Regions from separate parts of the Mycobacterium sp. NGS67 genome, predicted to be linked through region 1. Evidence: riboswitches for the same ligand, from Rfam matches in the RefSeq annotation. Region 1 holds a riboswitch; each other region holds the start of a gene.
What was found. A riboswitch is a leader RNA that binds a small molecule or an ion and turns the genes downstream of it on or off. The one in region 1 is predicted to bind cobalamin.
Positions count from the first base shown of each region.

Region 1 (8,027 bases):
CTTCTCGCTCCGCTGGTCGAAACCGTTTCTACAGGGGAGACCGTCGCGCCGAGTCCACCTCAGATTCCGGTGCCATCGCCTCCGCCAGCGCATGTCCTCCTACCCCCACGGACACCCGCACCGCAGCAGCCGCCGCCCCTGCCCCAGGAGCCGCCGCCGCTACCTCAGGAGCCGCCACCCCCGCCTCGGGAGCCGCCGCCAGCGCCACCCCAAGAGCCCCCGCCGCCCCAGGAGCCGCCGCCCCCGACGCAACAGGTGGCGCTCCCGCCAATGCTCCTCTGCCGGGGAGTGCTGCTGGCAGTGGCGGCGGTGGTGACGGCGGTGCCGGCAGCGGTGGTGGCGGCGGTGCCGGCAGCGGTGGCGCTGGCGGCGGCGACCGCGGTCGCGGCCCGATGGAGCCTTCTCCTACGCCTTCCATGCCGCCAGGCATTATCAGAGTCGCACCATGAAACAGGAACCGCGCCCCGGCCTTTGACAGAGCCCGCCGCTGACCCGGGATAGGCCGACGGCGTGAATGAGGTTGCCGCAATGCGGAGGCTGAGCTCGGAATGGGCAGGGCGGCGGCGCGGGCATCCGCCCATCGATTACGCTGCCGAGCAACTCGTGGCCAACCCCATGCAGCTGATCGGCCAGCCGTTGGAGTCGGACGTCCCGTGTGAGAGCCCGTTGCGGACCAGACGATTAGCAGTCTCTACCGAATCGCAGTCATCGAGTCGGTCGCAGTTGATCTTGAAGGAGCTGCAGATCGCCGAGCCGCTCTCGGATGTCCAGGCCCGGCGGCGATCGCTGCCTCTCCGCCGAGCTACCAGAGTTGCGCCATCGCCAATCGCGAGGCGAGATGGGCCGCAATGGCTGCAGTCGGATGTTTTGTCGGGTTTTTGCTCAACCACCTCGTCGGTGAGCGGATGGTGGGAGATCCAATGGTCCGGGCTGGCCTGCGGATCCGCGAGGCCGCCAATGGCCATGAGGCGACCGCGTTAAGGGTGATCACGCTCGGCGCGTGGACGTCGTCGTCAACGTAACGCTGTCGGCGTTGCTGGACCTTGTCGGTGGCTTCTTCTGTCAGCCGCCATGCCGGGGTCGAGCCGTTGCATTGCAGGCATCCACTACCGGGGGTTAAGCACCCTCAGCCGACGAGACACAGGACCTAGGGACTCACTGCAGAACGCGTGGACTATTCACGGGGTCCCGGTGACCGTGCATGTGTATTCAATCGGTACTAGCAATCTCGCTGATTTGTCATTTGCGTGGACCAGTGGAGTGCGACAATGTAACACGTAAGGCAATGACGAAGTAGGAAGCCGGTGTGAATCCGGTGCGGTCCCGCCACTGTAATCGGGAAGCGACCCTCATAGGCCACGGCGAAAGCTGGAAGGCGAGGCGAGCAGCGATCCGAGAGCCAGGAGACTCGCGTCATCGCGTCCTGCGACCCGGGGCGGTGTACCCCGAGAGAGCTGATCGTCGATGCTCGCATGGCTCAGGCCGGCATTCCGATGACCGCCCCGATTTGGATGGCCGCACCGCCCGAGGTGCACTCGGCGCTGCTAAGTAGCGGCCCGGGCTCAGGCTCGTTGCTCGCTGCCGCGGCGGCGTGGACTTCGCTGAGCTCCGAATACGCGGAGACAGCTCAAGAACTCATGGCGGTGTTGGCGGCGGTGCAGGCCGGGACCTGGGACGGCCCGACTGCTGCTGCCTACGTGGCCGCCCATGCGCCTTACCTGGCGTGGCTGGCGCAGGCCAGCGCCGACAGCGCGGCCACCGCTGTGCGACAAGAAACTGCGGCAGCCACGTACACGACCGCCCTGGCCGACATGCCGACGCTGCTGGAGTTGGCCGCTAACCACGCCACGCACGCGGTGCTGTCAGCCACCAATTTTTTTGGCATCAATACGATCCCGATCGCCCTGAACGAAGCCGACTATGTGCGGATGTGGATTCAGGCCGCGACGGTGATGAGCACCTATCAAGAGCTCATCGATGCGCTGGTGGCGGCTGCTTCGCATCCCCTGTCGGCGCCGTACATCGTCAACGCAGCCCAAGCGCTGGCGAAGATTATCAATGGGCAGTTCCCGTTGCCCGCCGACCAACAGAACGACTTCTTTCAATGGTTGGAGCAGATCGGATACGTCGAGTACTACGACGCCAACTTCCAACCGTTAATCGACGCTCTGTTCGAGAGCCCGTATTTTCAATCGATGTTCGCCGGATTCGATCCGTACCTGCCACTGCTGGGTAACCCACTTTCGTTCCTGAGCCCGTTCAACATCGCGTTCGCGCTCGGTTACCCGATGGACATCGGTCAGTACGCCGCATTCTTGGCGCAGACGTTCTTTTACATCTCCCTGGATCTCACTGCGGCATTCGCGTCGGGTAACCCGACGACCATCGGTTTCACCATTCTCTTCGTCACCGTCGAAGCCGTCGGCACGATCATCACCGACACCATCGCGTTGCTGAAGACTCTGCTAGAGCAGACGATCGTGCTGATCACGGTTCTGGTGCCGCTGCTGACTGCTCCTTTGGTGCCGTTGGCTGCAGCGGCGGTGTTGACACCGATCGGCGTCAAGGGCCTGGCGGCGTTGGCCGCCGTAGCATCGCCGCCGGCGCCTCCTGTGGTGCCCGCCACGCCGCCCCTTGCGGCGCTTGCCCCCAGCATTCTCTCCTCTAGTGCGTCCCCGACACCGCCTCCCGCGGAGGCGATCGCTTCGACACCCGCGCCCGGAGCGCCGCCGCCGGCGGCCGCGCCACCGTCGGTGAGTGGGGCGGGCGCGGGCCTAGGTATGGGTGCGGGGATGGAAAATTTCGGCTACCTGGTCGGTGACCTTGCCTCAGCTGCCAAACGCGCGGCCGGCGCCGGTGCCCGGAAGAAAGCACCCGCACCCGACAGTGCCGAGGCCCCCGGTGCCGCGGCGACTCCCCCCGAGCCGTCCGCGGCACCGCGGCGCCGGCGGGCGAAGGTCACTATGCTGGGTCGCGGCTACGAATACATGGATTTGGAGCCCGATGCGGGCGGTTCGTCGGCTTCAAATCAGGGCGCGAGAACGCTGGGGTTCGCCGGAACCGTGCCGCGTCCGAACATCTCTGCGGCGGCCGGTTTGATCACACTGGCCGACGACGCGTTTGGTGGCGGTCCGCGCATGCCGATGATGCCGGGCACTTGGGCCGCCGACTCGGCGTCGAACTCCCAACCGGACGACGGGGTAGGCGGCAACCCATAGCCCGGCGGGACGGGAGGCAAGTGCGCGATGGCCGCACGCCACCGGCCTCGACCGCTGATTTCTCACGGAACCGAAGCGGGCCAACATGCCGCCAAAGTTGAAGGCGGCCCACAACGCAGCGTGCCCATCGAAGCCGAACTACTCGCGGTCATCGAGACCTACCGGAACAGCCGCGCGATCGGCTTCCCCGGCGCCGAAAGCGCCGAGCCGCGACCAGATCCGGCCTCAGCGCAGGTTGTCGCGGTCCTCAGCTCGTCATCGGCCGCGATGGCCAAACCACCCAGGGAACACTCCGCCCAGCGAGTCGAGGCTTCGAGGCGGGGCCAGCGACACCTTGACCGGTGCTCGGCCCCCTGCTACCAAGTCGCGAGCCGACGTTGAATGAACGGCTAGGTGTTGACTAGCGGGGGAGCCGTCGAAGATCAGCGCGTCGTGTCTGGCATCGGGTGATCTTGCGGCTGGTGTTGTTCTGCGAGCTTAATTGGTGGTCGATTTGATGCGGACCCCAATAGTGAGGGCGACCCTATTGCGGTGGGCCGCCTGCACTTTGGTTCGGCAGATCGGTGATCGGGATGTTCGGCGCGGGCTTCGACGACGCGGTAGCCGGCAACGTCGGTATGGCCGCGGGATCGATGTCGTGCAACAAGTTGACTGGGGGCCCGTTTTCCCGCCCTCCGTAACTGCTGCCCGGTGAACGCGAGCCAAGGAGGTGACTTACCGTGACCACATGATAGCCGTTGGCCGCCAGCACCGGGAGAAACTGATACACCAGATCCACGGTGCTGGAATAGGTGTCGTGTAGCAGCACCACTGATCCGGGCTTGATCTGGGTGATCAGCATGGAGCGTGTGGCGGCGGTGTTGGCGTCGTTGATCCAGTCGTACGGGATGACATCCCAGTTGACGTCGGCCAGGCCCTGCCTTCTGGCTTCGCTGAGCACGACGTCGTTGATCAGCCCGCCGGCGGTGCGCAGCAGTGTGGGTTTGTATACGATCGCCGCGGCAATGGCTTGGGAGGCGGCCGCCAACTGTCGCGGGATCTGGGCTGGATCGATCGTGGTCATATTGGGGTGTTCCCAGGTGTGGTTGCCTACCTCCATGCCTGCGTCGACGATGCGCTTGGCCGCTTGTGGATCGCGGGCCACCTTGTTGCCGATCAAGAAGAACGTCGCCTTCGCGTCACGCTGATGTAGCACCTGCAACAGCCGGTCGGTAAACGGGGTCGGCCCGTCGTCGAACGTCAGTGCCACGCACTTGGCCTTGTGGCAATCCACGTGATCGGGGTCCTGTGCGCGGCGGTACCACACTGCAGCCCCGATCGCTGCCGCCACCACGACCACGACAACGGCGGCCGCCACCACCGCCCAGCCGTTGCGGCGGCTCATGCGCAGTCTGACCACCATCGCTCCCCTCCTAATCTGTGTCCGCACCGATCCGGCGGAGCCTACGCCCAAGGTGGCCTCCGGCATCCACCGAGCAGACCGGGACATCAACGATTTTGGGCTGGTCGAGCAGTTTCGGCGCCAGCGGGCGGTCACTGTGGACCTTGTCGGGGATGGTCTATCGGTCGGGATTGCGGGCGTGCTCGTCTGCGACCAGTAGCTTGGCCACCCGGTGCGGGCCCGCTATCGGGTTTCCCTCCTTAAATGGGCCGGCCATAGGACCGCGCACCTACGCGCCATGGCCCCTCTCGCGGTCGGGCAATCACTTCAGCGAGCTGATTTTCGCCCGTGTTGAAAACGATTTTCAAACCCAGTAAGGTTCGAAGCTGGGGTGCTTGGGGAAGAGGGTTCAGATGGGCACGATGTGGATGGCGTCGCCGCCTGAGGTGCATTCGACGCTGCTTAGCAGCGGTCCGGGCCCCGGCCCGTTGTTGTCGGCCGCCGCGGCGTGGTCAGCGCTGAGCACCGAGTACATGCAGGTGGCCGACGGACTCATGGCCGAGTTGGGTGCGGTGCAGGGCGGGGCCTGGGAGGGAGCGAGCGTCGAGCAGTATGTCGGCGCGCACACGCCGTATCTGGCGTGGTTGACCCAGGCCAGCACAACCAGCGCGGACGCCGCTGCGCAGCACGAGATCGCGGCCGCCGCATATACAACCGCGCTGGCGGCGATGCCGACGCTGCCCGAACTCGCTACTAACCACGTCATCCACCAAACGTTGGTGGCGACCAACTTCTTCGGGATCAATACCATCCCGATCGCGCTCAACGAGGCCGACTACGTGCGGATGTGGATCCAGGCCGCCACCACGATGGCGACATATCAAGCAGTGTCCGATGCGGCGCTGGCGTCGACACCGCAGACCGATCCCGCACCGGAGATCGTGCAGCAGAGCCCTGAGAGCGAACAGGCGGATGAGGTCGCGCACGGAGGCGACGCGACCTTCATTGACAATGTCGTTGCGGAGTTCTTGCGCGTCTTCTCCGGTGGCCGCGTGATCTGGGATCCCGCCGACGGCACCCTGAACGGGATTCCTTTCGAAGAATATACGAATGCGGCCGACCCGTACTGGTGGGTTGCTCGTGCCATCGAATTCCCGAAAGATTTCGAAACGTTTGTTCAGGAACTTTTTACAAATCCGCAAGAGGCCTTGCAGTCCTATTTTGATCTTATCTTCTTCGACTACCCCGAGCACATACCGCAGATTTTTCAAGCGGTGAATCAGGCCCCGCTGTTACTGGGGGTCGGGCTCGGTGCCGGCGTCACTAATCTCGGAGCGGTCAGCGGCCTAGCGGGGCTCTCCGGTTTGGCCGCCATTCAGCCTACGGCGATCCCTGCCGTCGTGGCGCCGTCTGTCCCCCCCGCAGGACCAATGTTGCCGGTCGCGGGGATGGCCCCGGTTGCGTCGGTCGCGCCCGCGTCGCCGGCGCCCGCGCCTGCGCCTTCTGTAAGCGCGGTCATCAGCGCGGGGCCGGCACCCCCGCCACCGGCCCCGGCCGCCGCAGGCTTCGGCTACCCGTTCCTAGTGGGCGGCGGCCCTGGTATCGGCTTCGGGTCCGGGTCCGGGATGAGCAGTGGCGCCAGTGCCAGTGCCAAGAAGAAGGCGCCAGAGCCCGATGCTGCCGCGGCGGCAACCGGCGAGGCCGCGCGTGCGCGGGCACGTCGACGTCGGCGCGCGGCGCTGCACGACCACGGCGACGAGTTCATGGACATGAATGTCGACGTTGACCCGGATTGGAGCGGACCGCCGAGTAGGGAGCCGGGACTGTCGACCGTTGCGTCGGATCAAGGCGCCGGACATCTGGGTTTCGCAGGCACTGTGGTTAAGGAAGCAGGCGCGGCGGCGGGCCTGACCACGCTGGCCGAGGACGAATTCGGCAGCGGGCCGAAGCTGCCGATGGTCCCAGGCACCTGGACACCGGACGAAGCGGGTGCTTCGTGAATGACAGCTGGGGTTCACGATAGGTATCGGGTTGAGGCACTCTGCAGCTGCCGGGCGGGTGCGCTGGGCGGAAAAGCGGCTCTGCACAGTTGAGGGTGCAACCCCTCTTAACCTTTGGACCAACGTGACCGCTGACGATCGCAACCATTGGGGCATTCTGCCGGAGAGCCGGGTGGTAATCGCCGACTGCAAGCACGAGCACAATCAGCGACACCGCTCAACGCTGGCCACCGAGCGCTGACCGAAGAACGCTGCGCGCCCAGGAACATCCACACGCCGGTGGGCCCTGCGCGAACAACTGAAAACGGGTCAAGCCAACCCGACCAATAAGCCGAACACAGCAACAGGGACTCGGCAGCGGGTCGCGCCCGTGGCGGCCGCGTGGCGGGCATCGACTCCGTTCATTCTGGCATGTGATTGCGTTTCAGAGTGAGCACCGTTCGATTGGACGGTGGCGCGTAGCGACAGCGCCTATGAGTCCGGCTTTCTTCGCGAACAGGACGACCGCCAGCGGGTCGAGCTCTTCCGGCTCTTCACAGTTGCGGGTGTAGAGGTGGTTGGCGCGCCGTTGCCGGGGTTGTCCATCCGTCACCCAATTCCCTTGTCCTGTACGGCAACTCGAGGCCATGGGCTACCATGTCACACTCGACCACGCTTCCTGAGCGAACTCATTACCCCGGCAACTTGACTCGCAGATATCTTTTCGGTAGGTCTCACTGCGTGTGGGCTGCGGGGCAGATTCCTGCCGGGCGACTCACCGATTCGATGGCTTCTGCGAAGTCGCGGCAGTGTCGAAAACGGACCGAAGCGAAAGTGCGTCGCGCTGAAGCACGTTGCTGGCATTGGCGATCCGCGAGAGTGCTCGCGTCCTTGCCGATAACAAGCGTCAGTTGGCCGAGCTGGTCGAAGCGTTCGCCCCCGGCCTGCAAGACCGGCTCGGGGTCAAGCCGGTGAGCGGCGGTCAGTTGATCGTGTCCTGGTCACATCGCGGCCGGTGCCGCCATGAAGCAGCCTTCGCGGCACTGGCCGGAGTCAGCCCGGTGCCGGCCAGTAGCGGCCGCACTTCCCGGCACCGTGCTGACCCGGTGGCGGATGTGCCCACGCAGGTCTCTCGAAGGCGCTTCTATGTTGTCAATGCGCGACAGAGGCATTAAGGACGCGAAAGAGTTCGCGGGCGGTATAGCGTTTGAGGTACCGCACGCCAAAAAGAATACGAATGGCTTCGCGGTCACCGTCACTGCGCGGCAACGGCTTTCGGACATCATCCATCCGCAGCACCTCAAGAGCAGCAAGTCGTGCGTCGATCAGATCAGACTTGCCGCGACGCCGGTACTGCCGGCGGGGGCACTCGACCTCCACGACGGTCAGGCCGGCGCTGCCAAGCGCACGAGCCAACCCGATTCCGTAACTGCGAGTGCCCTCGAGTCC
Region 1 covers NZ_JCALCF010000005.1:83,118-91,144, forward strand. The annotation lists gene AC5Y4D_RS06100 (DUF732 domain-containing protein) at 1-501, shown strand, start outside; cobalamin riboswitch at 1,252-1,430, shown strand; gene AC5Y4D_RS06105 (PPE family protein) at 1,494-3,218, shown strand; gene AC5Y4D_RS06110 (polysaccharide deacetylase family protein) at 3,742-4,620, opposite strand; gene AC5Y4D_RS06115 (PPE family protein) at 5,013-6,599, shown strand; gene AC5Y4D_RS06120 (transposase) at 7,550-7,753, shown strand; gene AC5Y4D_RS06125 (hypothetical protein) at 7,731-7,994, opposite strand.

Region 2 (5,036 bases), on a different contig from region 1:
GCCGCCGCGTCACCGGCGAGGTAACTGGCGCCGGCCGTGCCGACACCGACGCCGGCACGACCCAGCTCTTCGACACCCTGGGCCGCCACCGCGGCGTGCTCCTGACCCTGCGCACTGAACCCGGCGGCGGTCTGCAACGACACCGGGTCCGCCGCCGGCGGCACCACCGCGGTGATCAACGGCGCCGCGGCGGCGTGCGCGGCGGCCAGACGCGCCGTCAGCGCCTCCACCGCGGCGCTGGCGCCGGCCAATCCTTCAGGAACCACTCGCAACGTCATGACGCCCACCCCTCCGCTCAATTTCTCCAATTATCGGGGGATACATCCCCTTTGCGTGCGCTTACGGCAGTTTGCTTCCGATTCCTTTGTCGGCCTCCCAGATGCTGGGCATCAGCTGGACAGCCGTTCCCTCACCCCCGTGCGTCACCAACCCTACGGCTTCGGCGCCGCGTTTGGGGCCGACGCCGGCAAATCCCAGCGTCCCCGCGCCCTTCTCGGAAACACCCACGGTGCTGAACGCGTCGTCATCCAAGTCGGCGTACTCGTAACCGCGCCCGAGCATTTCGGCTTTCGAGCGCCGCCGCTTGGGTGCAGGCGTGAGCTCCTCCGGCGCCGGGGCGGGCGCCGGGATCTCGGCACTGTCGGGTTCGGCCGCCGGCTTCCGGGCGCGACCGCTGGCCACCCGCTTGGCCGTCGAACCCAGGTCGCCTACCAGGTAGTCGAACGCATTCAGGTGCGCACCCACCCCAGTGCCGGTCGTCGTCGGCGGCGCGGCGGTCGGTGGCGGCGTTCCCGGCGTCGGGGCCGACGCGGTCACCTCGACGGGCGACGGTGCCGGGCTCGGCGTGGAAGGCGAAGGGCTCGCCGCGAGCGCGGCCAGCGCGGGTGCGCCAGGTACACCGGTCACCGGCGGCGCAGGCACCGCCGCCAGCGCCAGCAGCCCTTTGACGCCGATCGGCGCCAGCACCGCACCGGCGGCCAGCGGCACCAACGGGGTGGTCAGCAACGGCACCAATGTCAACGTCAGCGCGAGAGTGCTTTCCAGCGTCGTCTTGAGCAATGCGATGGTGTCGGTGATCACCGTGCCGAAGATCTCGACGGTGACGAACATGATGGTGAAGCCGATGGTCAACGGGTTGCCCGAAGCGAACGCGGCAGCGAGATCGAGTGCGACAAAAGAGAACATCTGCGACAGCAGGACCACATAGGTGCCGATGTCCATCGGGTAGCCGATGGCGAACGCGATGTTGAGCGGACTGAAATAGGTCAGCGGATTACCCAGGATGATGAGGTAGGGATTGAAACCCCCGAACATCTCCTGGAAGAACGGGATGGTGGTCGTCGAATCGATGAACGGCTGAATGACGTTGTCGTAGAACGACGTATACATCTGCCACGCCCACTGCTGGAACTGCTGCAGCGGATCCGCCGCCGCTTCCGCGGTGGCCGGAGTCTCGGATTTCAGGACCTGCGGGGCCGGTCCGGAAGGCGGTATGCCTGCCAGCGCCGCGGCGGAGACGGCCTCGTAGGTGCCCATCACGGTCGCGGCTTGGATCCACATCCGCGCGTAGTCGGCTTCGTTGAGCGCGATCGGGATGGTGTTGATGCCGAAGAAATTGGTCGCCGTCAGCACGCCGTGCGCGACGTGGTTGGCAGCCAGTTCGACCAGAGTCGGCATCGTCGCCAGGGCCGACGCATAGGCCGCGACCGCGGCTTCCTGGCGGGCCGCGAACGTAGCGGAATCTGCCGAGGCTTGCCGCAGCCACGCGAGATACGGCACGTGAGCGGCTGCGTACGCTGCCGCGGTCGGACCTGCCCAGGCGCCGGCCTGGACACCGCCGAGCAGGGCGGAAAACTCGTCGGCGACCTCGGCGTAGGTGACGCTCAGCGAAGTCCATTCGGCCGCGGACGCCTCCAGTGGGCCTGGCCCGGGGCCACTGCTCAGCAGCGCCGAATGCAGTTCCGGCGGCGAAGCCAGCCAGATCGGGGCGGTCATCGACGTTCCTTCGGTGCGGCGGGATGCCCGCCGCCATCCTCGGAACGTCCAGTCCCGGAACAATTGCGTTCCAGCAAAGACCGTCCGCCCACTCCACGAGGCGCCGGGCGCCGGACACGACGCGTCCGGCGCAGCTGGCAGGTCTTCGGACTCACAGGCACACACCGACTGATCGATGTACCTACTGGCCGTCGCTTCCCAGCCCGGACTGTGGGCCAGTGCGCTTGACGGCGGTCGTTCCTGCATACCGCTGCGGGACAGTCCCGGATTCCCACCGGGTTCCCTCTCGGAGCGAACCTGAAATAGCGTTCGGCCCCTCGACGCCGGCGACGGTCACGATGTCACCAGCAAACCAGCTGCGGGCTCAAGGTTACTCGACACCGCCGCCTTCGGACCAGTGGTCAAGCAGTGGTCAGGAGCACATTCGGTGACAGTGGCATGCTCGTGCTGATGTCAGGTCTGCTGGTGGCGGGTACGACGAGTGACGCCGGAAAAAGCACCGTCACCGCGGGATTGTGCCGCGCGTTGGCCCGACGCGGGGTGCGGGTGGCGCCGTTCAAGGCGCAGAACATGTCCAACAACTCGATGGTCTGCACCGGCCCGGACGGTGCGGGTGCGGAGATCGGCCGGGCGCAATGGGTGCAGGCCCTGGCGGCGCGGGTCCCGCCCGAGCCGGCGATGAACCCCGTCCTGCTCAAACCGGGTAGCGATCACCGCAGCCACGCGGTGTTGCTGGGGCAGCCCTGGGGTGCGCTGGAGTCGTCGGACTGGTTGCAAGGACGGCGCGCGCTGGCCGAGGCGGCGCACCGGGCCTTCGACGACCTCGCCGGCCGCTACGACGTAGTCATCGCCGAAGGCGCCGGCAGTCCGGCCGAAATCAACTTGCGCGCAGGCGATTACGTCAACATGGGGCTGGCCCGGCACGCGGGGCTGCCGACCCTCGTGGTCGGCGACATCGACCGAGGCGGCGTGTTCGCGGCGTTCCTGGGCACCGTCGCGCTGCTGTCCGTCCAGGACCAGGCGCTGGTCGCGGGGTTCGTGGTGAACAAGTTCCGCGGCGACCTCGACCTGCTCGCGCCGGGGCTGCGGGATCTGGAACGGGTCACCGGGCGCAGGGTGTACGGCACCGTGCCGTGGCATCCCGACCTGTGGCTGGACTCCGAGGACGCACTCGACCTGGCGGGACGACGCGCGTCGGGTCCGGCGGCGTGCCGCGTGGCCGTCGTGCGACTACCCCGGATCAGCAACTTCACCGACGTGGACGCGCTGGGCCTGGAGCCCGGATTGGACATCGTGTTCGTCTCCGACGGCCGTGCCCTGGGCGATGCGGACCTGATCGTGCTGCCGGGCACCCGCTCGACGGTTGCCGATCTGGCGTGGCTGCGGGACAGGGGCCTGGACCGGGCGGTGTCAGCGCACGCGGCGGCGGGTAAGCCCGTGCTCGGCATCTGCGGTGGTTTCCAGATGCTGGGCCGGGTGATCCGCGACCCGGACGGCGTCGAAGGTCCACCGGCAACCGAGGTCGCGGGGCTGGGTCTGCTCGACGTGGAGACCACGTTCGACGCCCGCAAAGTGCTGCGACGGCCGCAAGGCGAGGCGCTGGGCGTGGCCGCGTCCGGATACGAGATTCACCACGGCAGGATCACCCGCGGCGCGGATGTGGCGGAGTTCCTCGGCGGTGCGCGTGACGCACAGGTGTTCGGCACGATGTGGCACGGCGCCCTGGAAGACGACCACCTGCGCGCGGCGTTCCTGCGCGAAACGCTGGGCCTCGACCCGTCGGGCACCTGCTTCTCGGCCGCCCGCGAGCGCCGTCTCGACCTGCTCGGCGATCTCGTCGAACGCCACCTCGACGTCGACGCCGTCCTCGGACTCGCCCGGCACGGCTGCCCGCCGGAACTGCCCTTCCTCCCGCCGGGAGCGCCGTGAGGTCCCGCAGCGCTAGAACACGTTCTAATGTGTCAAACCATGGGATTTCTCAAGCCCCAACTTCCGGAAGTCGACTTCGCCGAATGGAGCAAGGGCACCCGTAGCGAGCGGATCCGCCCGATGGCCCGGCACTGGGCCGAGGTCGGCTTCGGCACGCCGGTGGTGCTGCACCTGTTCTACGTGGTCAAGATCCTGCTCTATATCTTGGTCGGCTGGCTGATCGTGTTGAGCACCAAAGGAATTGACGGGTTCACCAATGTCCGCGCCTGGTACGCCGAACCCATCGTCTTCGAGAAGATCGTGCTGTACACGATGCTGTTCGAGGTGGTCGGGTTGGGCTGCGGCTTCGGGCCGCTGAACAACCGGTTCTTCCCGCCGCTGGGCTCGATCCTGTACTGGCTGCGGTTCGGCACCATCCGCCTGCCACCGTGGCCGGATCGCGTTCCGCTGACTTTCGGCACCAAACGCAAGCCGCTGGACGTCGCGCTGTACGCGCTGCTGCTGCTGTTGTTGGTCACCGCGTTGTTCACCGACGGCAGTGGGCCGATGCCGGAGGTGGGCAGCAAGGTCGGGCTGCTGCCGACATGGCAGATCGTGGCGATCCTGCTGGTGCTGGGCGCGTGCGGGTTGCGCGACAAGGTGATCTTCCTGGCCGCCCGCGGCGAGGTCTACGGGTCGCTGACGGTGACCTTCCTGTTCGGCGGTATCGACATGATCGTCGCCGGCAAACTGGTGTTCCTGGTGATCTGGATGGGCGCGGCCACGTCCAAGCTCAACAAGCACTTCCCGTTCGTCATCTCCACGATGATGTCCAACAACCCGCTGATCCGGACCCGTTGGCTCAAGCGGCGGTTCTTCGAGAAGTTTCCCGACGACCTGCGGCCCGGACGTTTGTCGCGCATGTTGGCCCACGCCAGCACGTTCATCGAGATGTTCGTGCCGGTGGCGCTGTTCTTCGCCGAGGGAGGCTGGCAACTCAAAGTCGCCGCCATCGCCATGGTGATCTTCCACTTGGGGATCCTGTCCGCGATCCCGATGGGTGTCCCGCTGGAGTGGAACGTCTTCATGATCTTCGGGGTGCTGACGCTGTTCGTCGGCCATCCCACGCTCGG
Region 2 covers NZ_JCALCF010000012.1:52,148-57,183, forward strand. The annotation lists gene AC5Y4D_RS13560 (PE family protein) at 1-278, opposite strand, end outside; gene AC5Y4D_RS13565 (PPE domain-containing protein) at 340-1,995, opposite strand; cobalamin riboswitch at 2,115-2,367, opposite strand; gene AC5Y4D_RS13570 (cobyric acid synthase) at 2,446-3,924, shown strand; gene AC5Y4D_RS13575 (DUF3556 domain-containing protein) at 3,964-5,036, shown strand, end outside.
Region 2: it holds a riboswitch for cobalamin, as region 1 does, so the genes downstream of both, AC5Y4D_RS13565 (PPE domain-containing protein) here and AC5Y4D_RS06105 (PPE family protein) in region 1, are expected to answer to the same signal.

Region 3 (8,027 bases), on a different contig from region 1:
CGGTGCCACGGTGCTCGAACAACTGGTCTACACCGAAGAAACCACGCGCCAGCGAGCCCCGTTGCCGCTGAACGTGATCGGGATGAACAACATCGCCCCCGCGATCATGCAGTACGGCACCGAAGAGCAGAAGACGACGCTGCTGCCGCGGATGATGCGCGCCGACGACATCTGGTGCCAGGGCATGTCGGAACCCGAGGCCGGATCCGATCTGGCCGCACTACGCACTCGGGCGGTGCGCGACGGCGAACACTTCGTGGTCACCGGGCAGAAAATCTGGACTTCGTTGGGCCACAAGGCGAACTGGTGCCAACTGTATGTCCGAACCGACCCGGAAGCCCCGAAACACCAGGGCATCTCCTGCCTGATCGTGGACATGAGCCTGCCCGGCATCGAGGCCCGCCCCCTGGCGACCCTGAACGGCGACACGGATTTCGCCGAGGTGTTCTTCAACGAGGTGCGGATACCGGCCGATGCGCTGCTCGGTCCGCTCAATGCGGGGTGGCAGGTCGCCACCACCACGTTGAGTCACGAGCGTGCCGGGGCCGCACGGTTGTACGCCGAAATGCACGTGCGGCTGGACGAACTCGTGGCCGACTTGACGGCCGTGGACGGCGCGCTTGAGGACCCGGTGGTGCTGCGCCGACTGGGCGAGCTCAGTGTGCGCATCAAGTATCTGGAAGTGTTGTGTCAGCGCGCCATTTCGGCGACGTTGCACGGCGGCGACCCGCTCGGGTCGGCCAGCCTGGCCAAGACCGTGTGGGGCGAGATCGGCCAGGACCTGGCCGCGCTGGCGTTCGACGTGCTGGGCACGCAGGGGCACTGGGCCGACTACCGGTTGTCGTCGCGGTCCTTGACCATCGCCGGAGGCACCAGTCAGATCAACAAGAACATCACCGCACAGCGAGTGCTGGGGCTGCCGCGCAAATGAACCTGGAACTGACCGAAGAGCAGCTCGCCCTGCGCGACACGGTGCGACGGTTTCTCGCTGAGCGGGCCTCGATTTCGGAGCACGTGCGTCCGTTGCTCGACGATCCGTCCGGCCTGACGGACGTGGTGTGGCGCGGACTGGCCGGCCTCGGGGCGACCGGCCTGCTGGTGCCCGATCGATACGGCGGCGCCGGCCTGGGGATGGTCGAGGCCGGCATCGTCGCCGAAGAACTCGGCGCCGCGCTGCACCCCGGCCCCTGGCTGTCCACCGCCGTCGCGGCCGCCCGCCTCCTGGACCGCCTCGGCGGTGACGCTGCCGGGCCGATCCTCACCGGGATCGCCAACGGCACCACCGTTGCCAGCGTCGCCTTTTTGCGCGAGCAGACGCAAAAGCCCCTCATTTCGTCCCGAAATGGGGGCTTTTGCGTCTGCTCACCACCCGTGGCCATCCCGGACGCGGGCGCGGCCGACGTGCTGCTGATCCTGGCCGAAAACGACGACGGCATCGGGGTTTTCGCCATCGACACCGGCGATCCCGGTGTCGTGGTGACGCCCGAACGCGGTATCGACCAGACGCGCAAGCAATTTCGGGTCGAATTGCGCGACGCCGAGGCACGACGGCTGGGCACGCTGGAGCCTTATGCCGTCGCCGCAGTCGAGGATGACGTACTCATCGCGATGGCCGCCGACGCTCTCGGGGCCGCGCAGGCGGTGCTGGACATGGCCGTCGAATACGCCAAGACGCGAAGGCAATTCGGTCAACCGATCGGGTCGTTCCAGGCTGTGCAGCACTTGTGTGTCGACATGTACGAGACGGTCGAGTTGGCCCGCAGCGGGGTGATCCACGCTCTGTGGGCGGCCGACGCATGCCCGCCCGAGCGGCACGCGGCGGCACTGCGGGCCAAGGCATTCGCCGGGCGGTTGGCCACCGTCGGTGACACCGCAATCCAGGTTTTCGGCGGCATCGGTTTCACCTGGGAACACGACGCGCACCTCTACCTCAAGAGATTGCTGAGTTGGAGCGCGTTCAACGGCGCACCCGACCGCTATCTCACCGAAATCGGGAAGCTCCTATCCAAGAAGGAGGCCAGATGATCGACTTCACCGGCCAGGTGGCGATCGTCACCGGAGCCGGCCGCGGCCTGGGCCGCTTGTACGCGCTGGAGTTGGCTCGCCGGGGCGCCGCCGTCGTCGTCAACGACCTCGGCGGAACCATGCACGGCGAAGGCTCCGATACCACCGTCGCCGACGAGGTCGTCGCCGAGATCAAGGCGGCCGGCGGAACAGCGGTGGCCTCGCATCACTCGGTGGCCAGCGCCGAAGGCGGCGAGGCGATCGTGGCGGCTGCCGTAGAGAATTTCGGCCGGCTCGACGCGGTGGTGAGCAACGCCGGCATCTTCGGCAGCGTTGCCTTCGACGAACTGTCCACCGACGATTGGCGTCGCATGCTCACCGTGCACCTCGACGGCGGGTTCTATCTGAGTCAGCCCGCCTACCGGTTGATGAAAGCGCAGAAGTACGGCCGGTTCGTGTTCGTCTCCTCCTCGGCCGGCATGTTCGGGCAGCCGCTGGAAGCCCACTACGCCGCGGCCAAATCCGGGCTGGTGGGGCTTTCTAACGTCATCGCGATCGAGGGCTCCGAACACGGCATCCAGTCCAATACCGTACTGCCGTTCGGGTTTTCGCGCATGGTGACCGAAACCGTCGGTGACCCGAAGGTGCTGGAAGAGATCGGTTTCCTCAGTGCGATCAAGCCCGAGCTGGTGGTGCCGATCGTCGCATTCCTGGCTAGCCGCGACTGCGGGTTCACCCACCACAACTATTCGGCCTGCGCGGGACGTTTCGCCCGGGTCTTTGTGGGTCTGGGCCAGGGCTGGTTCGCCGAATCCGGCAGCGAGCCCACTGCGGACGACGTGCTGGCTCATCTGTCCGAGATCTCGGCGACCGAGCCCTTCACCGTGCCCGGCTCGATCTTCGAGGAAGTGTTCGGCGTGGCCGCACAACTGGGCGTCGGCACCGGCTGATCATGGACATCCCCTACCTGCTGAACGCCACCCGGTCGGCCCGCAAGTCGCTCGATCTGGACGCGCCGGTCGAGCCAGCCGAGATCCGCGACTGTCTGCAGATCGGGCTGCAGGCGGCCAACGGTTCCAATCAACAGAACTGGCGATGGTTGGTGATCACCGACCCACAGTTGCGCGAGCAGATCGCGCGGCTCTACCGCGAGGCGTATCTGCGCCGGGTAGGCGGTCAATTGCTCGCCGGGTTCCTGCCGGCCGGCACCCCGGAGAGCCGGTTGATGTCGTCGACGGAGTGGTTGGTCGAGAACATGTCGCGGGTGCCGGTGCTGGTCATCCCCTGCTATCAGCCGTATTTGCCTCGCATCGAGGGCGACGAGTCGTTCCATCTGGCCACGCTGTACGGCTCGATCTTCCCGGCCGTGTGGAACTTTCAGCTGGCCTTGCACACCCGCGGCTACGGCACCTGTATCACCACCCTGCACCTGCATCACGAGGCCGCCGTGGCCGAACTGCTCGGCATCCCCCCGGACTACGTCCAGGGCTGCCTGCTGCCCGTGGGCCGGCTGCGCGCCGGACACACATTTCGGCCGGCTCCGCGGGCGTCCGTCGAGCACGTGGTCGCGCTGGACCACTGGACCGGCCCACCCATCTAGGATGGGGTCGTCGATGCGGAGCAGGTCGCTCAGCAGCGCGTTTGCCGCAGCCAATCTGATAACCTCTAACAAAGATTTGGTTCGGCAGGAGGACGGATTTCCGATGGTTTCCGCACTGCGATCCGCCCGGTCGTTCGAAGCGCCGTTCAGCGGGCCATGACTGACAGCGCCATCGAAACCGGTACCCGCCGCGCCGAGATCCTCGAAACCGCCGCGTCCCTGATCGCCTCCTCCGGACTGCGAACTTCGTTGCAGGAGATCGCCGATGCGGCAGGGATCCTTCCCGGCAGCCTGTACCACCATTTCGAATCGAAAGAAGCGATCCTGGTCGAATTGATCCGCCGCTATCAGGCCGACCTGGAACGCATCGGGCAAAGCGCCCAAACGAAATTGGACGAGGCCGACTCGCGACCCGCCGCCGGGAAGATCGTCGAATTGGGCCAGGCGATCGCCAACTGCGCTGTGCGGCACCGCGCCGCGCTGCAGATGTCGTTCTACGAGGGCCCGAGCGCGGACCCCGAGCTGATGAAGCTGACGCGGCAGCGGCCGGTCGCGATCCAGGAGGCGATGCTGCAGACCCTGCGGGCCGCCAGGTGGAGCGGCGACATCAATGCCGACGTCGATCTTCCCACGTTGGCCGACCGGATCTGCCAGACCATGCTGCAGGTCGGCCTCGACGTCATGCGGCACAATTCCTCCGCCGATCAGGTCGCAGCGCTGCTGTGCCGGATAATATTGCAGGGCTTGGCATCTCGTCCTCCTGACGATGGTCCGCTGGACCGCTCGACGGCTTTCACCGCGGCCAGCGACGTCATCGACACGTGGGCCGACGACAGCGAAGCCGACCCCCGTGACAAGGCCGCCCAACTGCGTGCGGTCGCACGAACGGAGTTCGGCCGCAAGGGATACGAAGTCACCACCGTCCGCGACATCGCCGCCGCGGCCGGACTGGGCACCGGAACCGTCTATCGCGTCATCGGGTCCAAGGACGAACTGCTGGCGTCGATCATGCGGTCGTTCGGCCAGAAGGTGGAGGCCGGGTGGATCGCCGTGCTGCGCGCCCAGGCGAGTCCCGTGGCGAAGCTGGACGCGCTGAGTTGGGTCAACGTCAATGCGCTGGACCAGTTTTCCGACGAGTTCCGGATCCAGCTCGCCTGGATGCGCCAGTCCCCGCCCCGGGATGCGGTGAACCCGGGCTGGTCGTACACGACGCGGTTGCGTCAGATGAAATCGCTGCTCTCCGAAGGGACTCGGTCCGGCGAGATCGCTATCGACTCGCCGTCGACCACGATGCTGGCCCGCTGCGTCATCGGCATGCAGTGGATTCCGGAGAACATCCTGCGCGACATCGGCACCCGGGCCTCGCTCATCCTGGCCCGCGACACCGTCCTGCGCGGTGTCGCCGTTCGCGGCAAGTGACGATCCGTTCCGAGCTGTAGCGTCGAATCATGGCGAACATCATCGTGATCGGCGGCCACGGCAAAGTCGCCCTACACCTGGCCCGCATCTTGAGTGACCGCGGCGACGCCGTGACCTCGGTATTCCGCAATCCCGACCACACCGACGACGTCGCTGCGACCGGCGCGAAGCCTGCCGTCGCCGACATCGAGCGTCTCGACACCGACGCGCTGGCCGACCTGCTGTCCGGACACGACGCCGTCGTCTTCTCGGCCGGGGCCGGTGGCGGCGACCCGGCGCGAACCTACGCGGTGGACCGCGACGCCGCCATCCGGGTGATCGATGCGGCCAGCCAGGCCGGCGTGCCGCGGTTCGTGATGGTGTCGTATTTCGGCGCCGGCCCCGATCACGGTGTGCCCGCCGATGATTCGTTCTTCGCCTACGCAGAAGCCAAGGCGGCCGCCGATGAACACCTACGTGCCAGTGCTCTCGACTGGACCGTGCTGGGGCCGGGCCGGCTCACGCTGGACCCGGCGACCGGCCGGATTGCGGTGGGCGAAGCGAAGGGCGCGGTTTCCCGCGAAGATGTCGCGCTGGTGGCGGCGGCCGTGTTGCCGGACGACTCGACCGTCGGCCGCACCATCGAATTCAACAACGGCGATGTGCCCATCGCGGACGCACTGACCGCGGCCGGGGAGTCGAGCTAACGCTCTACGGGCTGTTGTATCGACTCGAGACCGCGCAGCGACACGAGGCGCAGACATGCCTAGTAACATCTACCGTGCAGCTGGTCTGTTGTCGTCGCACCATGTGACGCCGGCATCGAGCGGGGCGACTTTTGCCCCGCGAGAGGGAACCCGGTGGGAATCCGGGACTGTCCCGCAGCGGTATGCAGGAACGAACGCCGTTTTCGACAAGCACTGGTCCCGAACGTGGGGGCTGGGAAGCGACGGTCACTAGGAGCACCACCTCGGTGCGCGCCTGCGAGTCCGAAGACCTGCCAGCTGTGCCGGGCGCGCCGCGTCCGGCGGTTCATCGCCTCGTGGAATGGGCGTTTGGCCGCACCCGTTGAGGTGTATGCGACTGACGACAGTCCGACACGCCCAACGGACGGCTGCGCGTCCGCGGGCGGTGTCCACTCCGTCGATCGAAGGACGAACCCGCTCGTGAACGCCACACCATTCACCGCCACCATCACCGGCTGCCCCCGCATCGGTCCGCGCCGCGAACTCAAACGCGCGACCGAAGGCTACTGGGCCGGACGTACCAGCCGAGCCGACCTGGAGTCCGTCGCCGCCTCGCTGCGCCGCGACACCTGGTCGGACCTGGCCGCAGCCGGCCTGGACTCGGTGCCCGTGAATACCTTCTCCTACTACGACCAGATGCTCGACACCGCGGTACTGCTCGGGGCCCTGCCGCCACGGGTAGGTGACGTTCCCGACGAACTTGACCGCTACTTCGCCGCGGCGCGCGGCAATGACGAGATCTCGCCGTTGGAGATGACGAAGTGGTTCGACACCAACTACCACTACCTGGTTCCCGAGATCGGGCCGTCCACCCGGTTCGCGCTGAACCCCGACAAGGTGCTCTCGGAGCTCAAAGAGGCTCAGGCCCTGGGGATTCCCGCCCGTCCCGTGGTCATCGGGCCGGTGACGTTCCTGCTGCTGGCCAAGTCCGTGGACGGCGGCGGCGCACCGATCGAGCGCCTCGAGGAATTGCTGCCGGTCTACACCGAGCTGCTGTCGCTGATCGCCGACGGCGGTGCTCGGTGGGTCCAACTCGACGAGCCCGCCCTGGTCACCGATATCTCCCCCGACGCACCCGCGCTGGCCGAGGCCGTCTACACCGCGTTGTGCGCGGCAAGCAATCGACCCGCCATTCATGTCGCCACCTATTTCGGCGACCCGGGTGCCGCCCTGGCGGGCCTGGCCCGCACCCAGGTTGAGGCGATCGGTATCGACCTGGTCGCCGGTGCGGGCACAGCGGTCGCGGCCGTTCCGGATCTGGCCGGCAAGACGGTGGTGGCCGGTGTCGTGGACGGACGCAACATCTGGCGCACCGACCTGGAAGCGGCGCTGGGCAAGTTGACGACTTTGCGCAATTCGGCTGCGGCAGTGGCGGTTTCGACGTCGTGCTCGACCATGCACGTGCCGTACTCGCTCAAACCGGAGACCGGGCTGGACGAGAACCTGCGCAGCTGGCTGGCTTTCGGCCGCGAGAAAGTGGATGAAGTGGTCGTGTTGGCCCGCGCGCTGCGCGACGGGCGCGAGACGGTCGCCGACGAAATCGCGGCATCCAACGCCGCGGTGGCCGACCGCAAGCGCGATCCGCGGCTGCACAACGCCGAGGTCCGGGCCCGGATCGATTCGATCGTGGCCTCCGGCGCGCATCGCGGTGACCCGGCCGAGCGTCGCGCCAGCCAGGAGGCGCGGCTGCATCTGCCGGCCCTGCCCACCACGACGATCGGCTCCTACCCGCAGACTTCGGCGATCAGGGTCGCCCGGGCGGCGTTGCGCGCCGGCGAGATCGACCAGGACGAATACGAGCGCCGGATGAAGGCCGAGATCGCCGACGTCGTCAAGCTGCAGGAGCAACTCGGGCTCGATGTGCTGGTACACGGGGAGCCCGAGCGCAACGACATGGTGCAGTACTTCGCCGAGCAACTGGACGGCTTTTTCGCCACCCAGAACGGCTGGGTGCAGTCCTACGGCAGCCGGTGTGTCCGTCCGCCTATCCTCTACGGCGACGTGTCCCGGCCGCAGCCGATGACGGTCGACTGGATCAGCTATGCGCAGTCGCTGACCGACAAGCCGGTGAAGGGGATGCTGACCGGTCCGGTGACCATCCTGGCGTGGTCGTTCGTCCGTGACGACCAGCCGCTGGCCGACACCGCAAACCAAGTGGCACTGGCGATTCGGGACGAGACGGTGGACCTGCAGTCGGCCGGGATCGCGGTGATCCAGGTCGACGAGCCGGCGCTGCGGGAGCTGCTGCCGTTGCGCCGCGCCGAGCAGGACGAGTATCT
Region 3 covers NZ_JCALCF010000012.1:58,353-66,379, reverse strand. The annotation lists gene AC5Y4D_RS13610 (acyl-CoA dehydrogenase family protein) at 1-931, shown strand, start outside; gene AC5Y4D_RS13605 (acyl-CoA dehydrogenase family protein) at 928-2,025, shown strand; gene AC5Y4D_RS13600 (SDR family NAD(P)-dependent oxidoreductase) at 2,022-2,954, shown strand; gene AC5Y4D_RS13595 (nitroreductase family protein) at 2,957-3,604, shown strand; gene AC5Y4D_RS13590 (TetR/AcrR family transcriptional regulator) at 3,761-5,023, shown strand; gene AC5Y4D_RS13585 (SDR family oxidoreductase) at 5,053-5,709, shown strand; cobalamin riboswitch at 5,774-6,021, shown strand; gene metE (5-methyltetrahydropteroyltriglutamate--homocysteine S-methyltransferase) at 6,169-8,027, shown strand, end outside.
Region 3: it holds a riboswitch for cobalamin, as region 1 does, so the genes downstream of both, metE (5-methyltetrahydropteroyltriglutamate--homocysteine S-methyltransferase) here and AC5Y4D_RS06105 (PPE family protein) in region 1, are expected to answer to the same signal.